One region of the Clostridium sp. LY3-2 genome, then DNA from elsewhere that is predicted to be linked to it. Evidence: riboswitches for the same ligand, from Rfam matches in the RefSeq annotation. Region 1 holds a riboswitch; each other region holds the start of a gene.
What was found. A riboswitch is a leader RNA that binds a small molecule or an ion and turns the genes downstream of it on or off. The one in region 1 is predicted to bind lysine.
Positions count from the first base shown of each region.

Region 1 (4,281 bases):
AAAATTCACTTTAAATACTTTATCTGTAAATGATTTTGCTATCTCTACCGTTCTATCTTTAGAACCTGTATCTACAACTATAATCTCATCTACAAAATCTTTAGCACTATTTATTGCATTAGAAATAAGTTTTTCTTCATCCTTAGCTATTATACAAAGACTGATTTTACCCATATCTTCCCCTCCTTAACATAAGTATATTGATGTAATTATATATTTATGCTAAAAGAGAATAATTAAAATAAAGGTATTAATTTTTATAACTTTGTATTTACTTTTAAAGGTTTTAATACTTTGAAAATATATCTTCTATAAATATTTAAGACGCAAAAAAACTACCTAAAATGAATCTTCCTTAAAACCCTTAAGTGATTAATTCAAAATTAGGTAGCTAATCTTTTAAATAATATCTGTATTTTGTGTATCTAATTTATTCTTGTGGTAGTTAAATATATAAAAAGGTACGCCGATTAACATAAGGATGAATCCCCACATTACTGTTTCTGCACCAGATCCATAAATAGTCCAAACAGAATAAATAAATGCTAATAAAGGAATAAATGCTCTCTTTACGAATATTCCAAAGTTAAACTTCTCACCTTTTTTAAACATTAGCATTATTTCAGCACAAGAAGTTAATAAATATATTGGTAAGAATGATAGCGTAGCAAGTAATGTTATAAAAGTAAATGCTGATACCATACTCTTTTGGAAATTCATAACTAATAATATATTAACTAAAACTGACCCTGCAATTAATGCATTAGCTGGTGTTTTATGAACTGGGTGAAGCTTTCCAAAGAATTTTGGGAATACTCCATCTTCTCCTGCTGCAAAAGCAACACGAGCTGTAGATAAAAGCCAACCTATTGTTGTACCTAATATACAAATTACAACTGCAATTGTTATTGGTCTACCGATTGATGAACCTAAAATATTTGTTAATATATCAGTAAGCGGTGCTTGACTTTGTGCAAGTTCAGCATTTGGCATAGCGCCCATACTTGCAACACTTATTAATATATAAACACAAGCTGCAATTATCATTCCGTAAATAGTACTCTTTTTAACGTTTTTCTCTGGATTTTTAATTTCACCTGCTGTAACACTTGCACTTTCTAGACCTACGAAAGCCCATAAAGTTGAAGTTGCTGCAAGAGGAATAGTATTTAATCCTTTTCCTGTTGGTATCATAGGTGTTATATTAGCTACATTAAAATGTAATAAAGCTACTACTACAAATATAGCAAAGAATGCAATTTTAAATACTGTTGCTATAGTTTGAAGTTTACCAGCTTGTTTAACACCAACAATATTGATTATTGTGAAAATCCAAAGCATAGCACTTGAAAAGATAATTGAATATAGTGGATTTGATAAAGCTGGTATAATAGCTGCACTATAACTTGTAAGAGCTACTAAAATAGCTGCATTTCCAATCCATGAACCGTTCCAGTATAACCATGCACATAAAAACCCTGCAAATTCTCCAAAGGCGTGTTTAGTATATTGGTAAGGACCTCCAGTAACTGTAAACTTTGATCCTAAGTTCGCAAAGGATAACGCTATAAGGATTGAACCTAATGATGTTATAACCCAAGCAATAATTGTTGCCATTGGCCCTGATAATTGCGCTAAGGTCGCTGGAAGCATAAATACTCCAGAACCTATCATGTTACCACAAACAAGCATGGTAGCCATAAACAGGCCAATCTCTTTTTTTAAATTTCTTTCTTCCATTTTTTCCTCCTAAGATGTCTAGGGTAAAAAAATAACCCAAAGGCTAGTCTTTGAGCTTGAATTACAAACAACAAAGATAGCACTCCACAAATTTTTTTGTGACAGTCTTGCATATATTTTATACAAAACCAGCGTATATTTTTAAAGCTTTATATATACACTTCGGCAACAATGCCTTTCATATTAATTCACTGCTGCTTTACTCCTTAATACTACTTTTCATTATTGCGACCTCTATCTTACCCAATATTTAATTCTACTACGTAATTGTAACAAATCTCAGAAAAATGTCAAATAGTATTATTATTTGTCTATAAAATTGTTTTTTAATAAATTATCTATTTATCAATTATCCATATAATAATTTTATATTTTGAAATTGTTTACAGTTTATTTATAATATACTTTTAATTATCTAGTCTTTTATCTATTATACATTTTTTAGTATAGCTTTTAATTTTTTACTTAATACTTTTTTTCTATATAAAATTTTATGATACGGAATATTTTTATTATCTGAAAAATTCTTAAGGCTACCTCTAGATTCATCTTTAATTAAATGCTTGCAAAGTTCTTTTTCTTCTATATCTAACTTTTCTATAGAGTCTAATAGCCTCTGAACTTCCATATTTTCCATATAAATCTTTTCAATAGTTTTCTCATCTTCTAATAAGTCTATTATTTCTAAGCCTTCTTCATTTGTTACATTTAAACTAGTAGTCTTTTTGTTTTCGTCGTTTTCCCTTCTACAAAGGTAGGCGAAATTATTATTTAAAGCAAACTTTAAATATGCTCCAAAAGAACTACTTTTTTCTTCATCAAATTCTTTTATAGCTTTTAATATAGTTAGTACCCCATATTGATATAAATCTTCAAACTCATACCCTACTATATACTTATACTTATTTAAATTTTTATATAAAAGTGGCTTATATTTATTAATAATAATATTTTTTGAAATTTCATCATTATTTTTAGCTTTTAAGATTAATTCCATACCTTTTTATTCCCCCTTAACTAATCTCTACATATATTATATATGTAAAACTTAGCTAAAAGTAGAAAAAATACGAACAAATGTTCGCATTTTTTATTCTTCTTTTAGGAACTCATAGAATTTTTTTAAAGTTTCTCGCTTTTCATCGCTTAATTCAGTTATATCTAAATATACTTTTTCATCTTCTTTCTTCAAATCACTATATCGATTTTTCTTAAGACCGATTATGTAAGTTGATATAGTTGAGGTTAACATAGATAAAAATCCTATTCCAGATAACATTAACATTACAGCAATAAGCTTTCCTTCTGCAGTACTTGGACTTACATCTCCATATCCTACAGTAGTTAATGTAACTAAACTTAACCAAAGAGCATCACTATAGCACTCTATGTTTCCTTTACCCTTTTCAAAGAAGTATATAGTAAAAGAACCTAAAGCTGTTATAAACCCAGTAAAAATTATTAATTGAAGAAATCCTGTAGAAAATAAAAATACTTTCATATTATCTAAAATCCTAAGTATATAAGTTACTACTCTAAGAAGTTTAAATATGCTTCCAAAGCTTCCACTAATAAAAAATTGAAAAGGAATTAACGCTATATAATCTATTTTATTTTTTCTTATAAATTTTAAAGGTTCTTTAACCAAAAAACATTTAATAATTCCATCTATTAAAAAAATCACATAGATTATGTTATCAGCCCTTTCTAAAAACATTGATTGCTCACTTGATACACCTTTATTAAAATTTAAAACCACGACTAAAACCGCTATAACTGATAAAAAACCTATGAAAATATCATATATTATTTCTATATTCTTGTTTTTTATAAACTCTTGCATTTAATTCACCCTTTATCCCCCTAATTAATTTATTAATAAGTCACATTTATATTTTAATACATATAATATAATGATTAAACCATTAGACCTCTTAAAATTAATATATCTCTTAAAATAAAAAACACCGTAAGCTATTAACTCTAGCTTACGGTGTTTTTATAAAATTTATGCAGTAACTTCTCTGTCATTAATATCTACTGATATTGAACTTTTCTTTGAAACTTCTTCTTCTACTTTTACAATTTCTGATTCCTCTTCTTTTTCTGATTCTTCCTTTAAAATTATATTAAGTAAAAGTGCAGTTATTGTTCCTGTTGTTATTCCTGATGAAAATACCATCTTTAAACCTTCAGGTAGTCCACTTATAAGTTCTGGTCTAAATGTTACTCCAAGTCCAAGCCCTAAAGAAGTTGCAATAATTAATAAATTTCTGTTATTTATATTTACCTTACTTAAAGTTTTAATTCCAGCTGCTGCAATAGTTCCAAACATAACTATTCCAACTCCACCTAGTACAGGTTGAGGCATTATGTTTATAAAAGCTGCAAACTTAGGTGAAAATCCTAAAAGGATAAGTAATATACCTGCCATAGTAGCAACTGATCTACTTGCATTTCTAGTTAAAGGAATTAATCCTACGTTTTGGCTAAATGTTGTGTTTGGAAAAGATCCAACTAGACCTGCTGCCATACTTCCAA
Region 1 is NZ_JAMDLQ010000005.1:1,093-5,373, forward strand. It holds gene M4I33_RS00270 (glycosyltransferase family 2 protein) at 1-174, opposite strand, end outside; gene M4I33_RS00275 (APC family permease) at 400-1,740, opposite strand; lysine riboswitch at 1,810-1,985, opposite strand; gene M4I33_RS00280 (sigma-70 family RNA polymerase sigma factor) at 2,171-2,737, opposite strand; gene M4I33_RS00285 (potassium channel family protein) at 2,831-3,583, opposite strand; gene M4I33_RS00290 (uracil-xanthine permease family protein) at 3,749-4,281, opposite strand, start outside.

Region 2 (4,281 bases), on a different contig from region 1:
CTCTATATTAAATAGAGACATTTTCATTCTATACTTCCCATCTTATTAAAAGGGTATATTCTAATTTGTGCTTTCCCTTTTATAGCTTCTTTTTTAATATAAGGATTATCCCAATACCTCGCATCTTTAGAGTCTGCTCTATTATCTCCTAAAAAAAGATAAGAGCCTTCTGGAACTTCAAAATGTTCGTTTGTTTCTTTTGGAAACTTAACATAATCCTCTTCAATTTCTTTTCCATCTACAAAAACTTTTCCTGATTTAATATCTACTGTTTCTTTAGGTAACCCTATAACCCTTTTAATATAAACTGAATTTTCAAAGTTTGAATCAAAAATTAAGATATCTCCCCTTTTTATATTTTCAAAATTATAAATTCTACTAGCTACAAACTTATCCCCAGGTTCTATAGTAGGTTTCATAGAACCTGTAGGAACTTCAATATTAAACACTAAAAATTTGTTTATAAGTATAGCAATAGTTATAGCTAATGCTACAGGAAAAAACCACTCTAAAAATACCTTCTTAACCCCATTCATAAATAACCCTTTCAAAAATCTATAAATTAGATTACTTCATTTTTAATGATGTCTTCATAGCTCTCCCTTTTACAAACTAATTTAGCCTCTCCATCCATAACAGAAACTACAGCACCTTTTGGAATTTTGTTGTAATTGCTTGCCATAGAAAAACAATAAGCGCCAGTTGTAGGTATAGCTATTATATCTCCACTATTAATTTTAGGTAATCTTATATCCTTTATTAGAATATCACCTGACTCACAGCATTTTCCGCATATAGTCACTTCTTCTGTGATATCATCTAAAACATTATTAGATACTATGCATTCATATTCTGCATCATAAAGTGCAGTTCTTATATTATCTGTCATTCCACCATCTACAGATACATATTTTCTTACATCTTTTATATCTTTTATAGACCCTGCAGTATAAAGAGTTGTTCCTGCGTTCCCTACTATAGATCTACCAGGTTCTATAACAAGATTTGGAATTTCCATATTTAGATTATGACATACTTTTCTAGTTTTTTCCAATATAGCGTTGCAATATTCTTTTATTTTTTTTGGAGTGTCTCCTTCTACATAGTAAATTCCAAACCCTCCACCTAAATCTAGGTCTTTGATTGTATGCCCTGTTTCTTCTTTTATATCGTTAATAAAATTTAGCATAATTTCTGCAGCATCTTCAAAAGGCTCTAATTCAAATATCTGAGACCCTATATGACAATGAAGACCTGAAAGTTCTATGTTTTCATAACTTAAAACTTCTTTAACTGAATTTATAATATTATTATCTAAAGGAGTAAATCCAAATTTTGAATCTATCTGCCCTGTTTTTATATATTCGTGAGTGTGAGCTTCAACTCCTGGAGTTATTCTCATGTACACTTTTTGAATTTTGTCGTATTTTTTAGCTATTTTATCTAGGTTTTCTATTTCGTACATGTTATCAACAACAAATACTCCTACCCCTAGTTTTATTCCAAGTTCAATTTCTTCTAATGTTTTGTTGTTACCGTGAAATAACACTTTTTCTAATGGAAATTCAGATCTATATGCAGTATACAGTTCCCCACCTGAAACTACATCTAAATAAAGACCCTCCTCTTTTATAATCTTACACATCCAGCCTGTTATAAAGGCTTTCCCAGCGTAAGTTACCCTGTTTCCATTTTCCTCACATTTAAAACTATTAAAAAACTCTTTGCAGTTTTCTCTAATTAGTCCCTCATCCATAACATATAAAGGAGTTTTAAACTCCCTTGTAAGTTCCGTTGCTTTTACGCCCCCAATTAATAATTGATTTTCCTCTGTTTGCATACTACCAAATAATTTCATAGATTTTTCCTCCACTCTACTAAATTAAAACAAAACGTCACAGTTTAAAAAACTGTGACGGGTAATATCGTGTAATAAAGGTTCTAGAAATCCATTTATAAATATACTTTGCTTATTGATATATGCAACTTAAATATTTTTATAAAAGCATTTTACTAGCTCTCCTCTGTAGCACTCCACGTTATGTGACAGTTATGTACATATTATGCACATACCCAGCAATAAAATCTTGCAAAAATTTTAAAGCTTCGGCTATTGCTCCTTTCACTACTAATAAACGCTTGCCAGCTCTTAGCAGTTACTCTTAACTCTAGCACCTCTACCCTAGGTTTGTCTTCTTTTACCATTTTATTCAACTTTTATTCATTATGATACCATATTTAAAAATTAATTCAATACTTTTTTTTATTTTATTTAATTTCCCTCTTCTCTTTCTCTATAAATATCCATCCTATCACTCATAATTTCACTTGAATGTCTAGGTGTATATGTTATTGCATTTGCACCAGCTTCAATAGTTTCTTTTATAGTCTCGTCAGTCGGTCCCCCTGTTGCAATAATTGGGAAAAATGGAGCAATACTTCTAATTTTTTTAACTATATTTACTGTGTTTGCTCCTCCTGATACATTTAATATAGATGCACCAGAATTTATTCTAGCTTCTATATCTTCTTCTTCTGATACTACTGTAACAATTAAAGGCACGTCTATAGTTTCAGCTATCTTTTTAACTATATCATTTGGTGTTGGTTGGTTTACAACAACTCCAATAGCCCCTTTAAATTCTGCATCTAAAGCTAAGTTTATTACCCTTATACCACTTGTAAGTCCGCCACCTACGCCACAAAACACAGGTATATCTGCAGCTATCATAATAGCTTCTGTTATCTTTGGTTGTGGTGTAAATGGATAGACTGCAATTACAGCATCAGCATCAGTATTTTTAATCATTGCTACATCCGTGGAGAACAATATCGATTTAATCCTTCTACCAAATATGCTAATCCCACTACAGTCTCTAATTACTTTTGGAAGTCTAACCATATGGCTTCTTAAAACGCCATTAAACTCCGGTACAAACTTTTCCCTTTTCATCCAAATACACTCCTTTTCTTTCAAATTGGCTTAAACTTTATTATATACCCTAATTATCTCTTTGAAAATATTTTTTTCTCCTAAATCCACATTTTTTCTAGCAAATACTCCATTCCTTTAATATAATATTATTAAAGCTATTTTTTTTGGAGGTGCTTATTATTGAATTTAAGGAGTAAGTTTTCTAATCCTTATCTCGTATTTACCATTATATACCTTTTTATGATTATTGTCGCATTTTTTTTAGATAGTCCGTATGAGATTCTAAACGGTCTAAAAAATATAATACTTACACCAGATATACTTATAACAGATTATATCGAAATTGGTGGTGTAGGGGCGACTCTTGTAAACGCAGCTTTAACTAGTTTAATCTGCACATTTATCCTTATAAAACTTAAAATCAAAGCAAACGGTTCTACAATCATAGCTCTTTGGCTTATGACAGGATTTTCGTTTTTTGGTAAAAATCTTTTGAATATTTGGCCGATAATGATAGGTGTTGCACTTTTTGCAAGATATCAAAAGCAACCCTTACTTAACTATTCCTTAGTTATGATGTTATCGACTACACTAGCTCCAACTTCAAGTCAACTTTCATTTGTTTCTGATAATATTTTTGTAAGTTTAGCTTGTGGTTCGGTTCTTGGGATATTTATAGGGTTTATTTTATCGCCTATTGCTACCCATTGTATTTCAGCACACGGTGGCTTTAACCTTTATAATATAGGTTTTGCAAGTGGGCTTTTAGCAACACTTGTTATGTCTGCTTTTAGATCTTTTGGAATAAATTTTGAAGCTAGATTAATTTGGGATAGAGATAATTCACTTATTTTATCTATTCTATTAATTATTATATGTATTTATTTAATAATAATCGGGTTTTATATTGGAAATAATAACATAAATAACTTAAAATCTTTAGTTAAACATCCTGGAAGATTAGTTTCTGACTTTTATATTCTTTACGGAGGAACAGCTTATATAAATATGGGGCTAGTTGGAATTTTTTCAACCCTATATATTTTAGTTTTAGGCGCTGATATAAACGGACCTATTATAGCTGGAATTATGACAATCATGGGCTTTGGGGCTTTTGGTAAACACTTAAAAAATATAATCCCAGTAATGCTAGGTGCAACTCTTGCAGCTATTATTTATCCAGAACCAGTTTATAGTCCTAGCCTTTCTCTTGCAATACTTTTTAGTACTTGCCTTGCTCCTATATCTGGTAAGTTCGGATACAAAATAGGTATACTTTCTGGAATACTTCACGTATTTTTAGTTATGAACGTTGGCTACTTACACGGAGGTTTAAACCTTTATAA
Region 2 is NZ_JAMDLQ010000010.1:133,866-138,146, forward strand. It holds gene lepB (signal peptidase I) at 24-536, opposite strand; gene lysA (diaminopimelate decarboxylase) at 563-1,858, opposite strand; lysine riboswitch at 2,020-2,188, opposite strand; gene M4I33_RS02690 (hydrolase) at 2,273-2,953, opposite strand; gene M4I33_RS02695 (DUF1576 domain-containing protein) at 3,116-4,281, shown strand, end outside.
Region 2: another riboswitch for lysine. It lies ahead of lysA (diaminopimelate decarboxylase); the one in region 1 lies ahead of M4I33_RS00275 (APC family permease).

Region 3 (4,281 bases), on a different contig from region 1:
TAGGTATAAGTAGAAGCACGTATTATAAATATAAGGATGCAGTATATCCAATGTCAGATGGGGTAAATAGTAAGAAGATAACAATAGTTTTATTATTAGAACATAAAGCTGGGGTTTTATCTAAGGTATTAGACTTTATTGCAACTAATAAGTTAAATATTTTAACAATTAATCAAGATATTCCTATAAACATGACAGCTAATGTTACAATAACATTAGACGTATCAAAGATAAAAGGTGATGTTAAAAAATTCTTATTTAAAGTAAATGAATTTGAGGGAGTAGTTAAAGTTAGGGTACTTGCAGTAGAATAAAATTAAATATTAAATATATAATCTTTTAAAGGAAGAAGGAATGGCAAATTGAAAAAAGAGGTATTTCTAAGAAACAGAAAGCATTTATTAGAAGACATATGTGATAATTCTCTTGTAATCTTATTTGCAGGGAATGCACCTAAAAAAACAGCAGATGAGAGTTATAGTTTTACGCCAAACAGAAACTTTTATTATATGACAGGGATAGATGAAGAAGATCATATATTCTTAGCATATAAAAAAGATGATCAAATAATAGAAAAGATGTTTATAAAAGAGATAGATGAAGAAAGAGAGAAATGGCTAGGTAAGACTATAAGAAAAGAAGAATTAGAAGAAAAAAATGGAATTAAAGACGTTTCATATTTAGGAGAGCTTAAAGGTTACTTAAATAAAATTATAGGTGAAAGTGAAGATATAAATATTTATCTTGATTTAGAAAGAGATAGTTTTGATTCACTTCCAAGTATAGCTAGCACCTTCTCAAAAAAATTAAAAAATAAATATCCTAGTGTAGTTATAAAAAATATCTATCAAAAGTTTGCAAGTCTTAGATTAGTTAAATCAGATGAGGAAATTGATGAAATGAGAAAAGCTATAGCTATAACTATAGAGGGTGTTAAGTCACTTATGACTAATATAAAACCTAACTTAAAAGAATATGAAATGGAAGCTTATTTTGAGTTTGAATGTAGAAGAAGAGGCGTTTTTGACTATGCTTTTAAAACTATAGCAGCAGCTGGAAAAAATGCAACAGTTCTTCACTACGTAGATAATGATGATACATTAAAAGATGGGGACTTAATGTTATTTGATTTAGGAGCTCAATTTAATTACTATAATGCTGATATATCAAGAACTTTCCCTATAAACGGCAAATTTTCAAAAAGACAAAAGGAAGTTTATGAAGCAGTTTTAAGAGTAAATGAAAAAGTTATAAAAGAGCTAAAACCAGAAGTTAGCTTTTTAGAGATAAATAGTTTAGCTAGAGACTGGATTGCAGAAGAATGTATAAAACTTGGATTAATAAAAGATAAATCAGAAGTTTCTAAATACTATTTCCACAGTATAGGTCACAGCTTAGGGTTAGATACTCACGATATAGAAAATCCAGGTAGAAATACAATTCTTAAACCAGGTATGGTCTATACAGTAGAACCAGGAATCTACATACCAGAAGAAGGTATAGGAGTTAGGATAGAAGATGACGTGTTAATCACATCTGGTGGGAATGAAGTTCTTACTAAAGATATGATTAAAAGCGTAAATGAAATTGAAGATTTTATGAAAAAAAGACAAAACTAGTTATTTTAAATGATAAAGTGTTAAAAAACCGTTGCAAAAAATAACAAAGTACTATACAATTAACTTAATTAATAAGTGAATAATTTGAAGAGATAGAGGCGCGGCCTTTAAGAGTAGTCTTATGGAGTTTAAGCAAACTTTGAAGTAAGATAAAAGGAAATGCCGCCGAAGGAAGTTAGATAAGCTTTAATCTACTATCCTGGGTTTATGCATAATATGCATAAGACTGTCACAGATTAAATTTGTGTTGAGCTATCATTCAATGGATTCTACGGAAACTGTAGAACCTTGAGTGCTATCTCAAGGTTCTTTTTAATATATAAAAATATTAGAGCCTTACAAATATTCACAAAATAAAAAGAGGGGGCTTTAAATATGAGAAAAAGCAGAAATTATTTATTATTTTTATTAACTTTCGTTCTTGTAATAGGAACAGGGGTGACGGTGTTTGCAGCTGAGGTAGACCCTGGCACTTTAAATTCAGAGAACTATGGAATTTTAACTATAATTCCACCGCTAGTAGCTATAATACTAGCATTTATAACTAAAAATGTAGTCATATCGTTATTTGTAGGAACGATAGCTGGGTGCTTTATGCTACAGCTTGTAGATAATGCATTTTTACCATCTATTTTAGGATCATTTTTAGATTTTATTCAAAGAGTTTTAAACTCACTTGCAGACCCTTGGAATGCAGGAATAATAATTCAAGTTTTAGCAATTGGAGGAGTTATAAATCTAGTAGCTAAAATGGGAGGGGCAAGAGCTATAGCAGAAGCCCTTGCAAAGAGAGCAAAAACACCTAGAAGTGCACAAATAGTAACTTGGTTTTTAGGAGTTTTAGTATTTTTTGATGATTATGCAAATTCACTTATAGTTGGACCTATAATGAAACCTGTAGCAGATAAACTTAGAATTTCTAGAGAAAGACTTGCATTTATAATAGATGCAACAGCAGCACCTATAGCAGGGCTTGCTATAATTTCAACTTGGATAGGATTAGAAGTAGGACTTATAAACGATTCATTTACTCAAATAGGTATGAATGTAGATGCTTTTGGAGTATTTTTACAAACTATACCTTATAGATTTTATAATATTTTAATTTTAGCATTTGTAGTTATTACATCACTTATGCTTAGAGATTTTGGACCTATGAGAAAAGCTGAAATAAGAGCAAGAAAAGGAATAAAAGAACCAAAAGCAGAACTAGAAAATCTTACAACAGAAGATGAAATGCAAGTTAAAGAAGGTGTTAAATTAAGTGTTTGGAATGCAATAATACCGATAGGAACTCTAATAGTAAGTGCCCTTGCAAGCTTTTACTATAGCGGGTACACAGCTATTATGGGAGGAGAAGATAAGGCACTTATAGAACTTATTTCAAATTCACCATTTTCATTTAATTCAATTCAACAAGCCTTTAGTGCAGCAGATGCTTCAACAGCACTTTTCCAATCAGCAGTTCTTGCATCTATAGTTGCAATAGTTATGGCTGTAGCTAAAAAGATTTTTACAGTTTCAGAAGCGGTTGACGTTTGGGTTGATGGAATGAAAGGACTTATTATAACTGGTGTAATCTTATTACTTGCTTGGTCTTTAAGTTCAGTAATAAAAGATTTAGGAACAGCTAAATACTTAGTAACACTTTTATCAGATTCTATACCGATGTTCTTACTTCCAAGTATTATTTTTATACTAGGTGCAGTTATATCATTTGCAACAGGAACAGCATACGGAACTATGGGAATACTTATGCCACTTGCAATTCCTTTAGCTAATTCAATATCACCTGATATGGGATATATAGTAATGAGTACAAGCGCGGTATTAACAGGTGCGATTTTCGGAGATCACTGTTCACCTATTTCAGATACAACTATACTTTCTTCTATGGGATCTGGATGTGATCACATAGAACACGTTAAAACTCAAATGTGGTATGCACTTTTTGTAGCTGGATTTACAATACTATTTGGGTATATACCAGTTGGGTTAAATATACCAGTATATATAGTATTACCAGTAGCAATACTAGTAATGACTGTAGCAGTAAGATTTATTGGAAAGCCTGTAGATAATACTTAATAATTAGCTTAAAAAGAGAGTGCTATAACAGCACTCTCTTTTAATATCTTTAAAATACATAAACCTTTTTGTATCAAAAAACATCACATATAAATATATTATTATAGAGAAATATTATATAAAGGAGAAAATGATGTTTTTTACAAGTGGGGGCATATTTGGAGAAGTTTTTTCAGTAACGTTTGTTAATGATATTTTTCAAACTATAGATAGATTAGAAAGTTATAATGACGTGCCGATGATAGAATTAGATGATATAAAATTATTTATGAATGAGTATGATGATAAGTTTGTTATCGAGGGGTTATTCCCAGGGGTAGATAAAAGGGATTTAATAATTGATTATAAAGATGATTATATAGACGTTAAAGTAAAACTTGATAACTATATAAATTCTTTTGCAGATAATAGATTTAGAAGGACTTTTTACGTTCCAGATGTAGATATATCAAGACTTAATATATCTTATAAGAATGATGTTTTACATTTTGAATTACCTAAGTTATTACTTAAAAAATCAGAAGATGTTGAAATAATTGATATATATGATTATGAAAATGAATAATATATGGGA
Region 3 is NZ_JAMDLQ010000025.1:116,588-120,868, forward strand. It holds gene M4I33_RS08875 (ACT domain-containing protein) at 1-314, shown strand, start outside; gene M4I33_RS08880 (aminopeptidase P family protein) at 363-1,619, shown strand; lysine riboswitch at 1,705-1,882, shown strand; gene M4I33_RS08885 (Na+/H+ antiporter NhaC family protein) at 1,995-3,707, shown strand; gene M4I33_RS08890 (Hsp20 family protein) at 3,841-4,272, shown strand.
Region 3: another riboswitch for lysine. It lies ahead of M4I33_RS08885 (Na+/H+ antiporter NhaC family protein); the one in region 1 lies ahead of M4I33_RS00275 (APC family permease).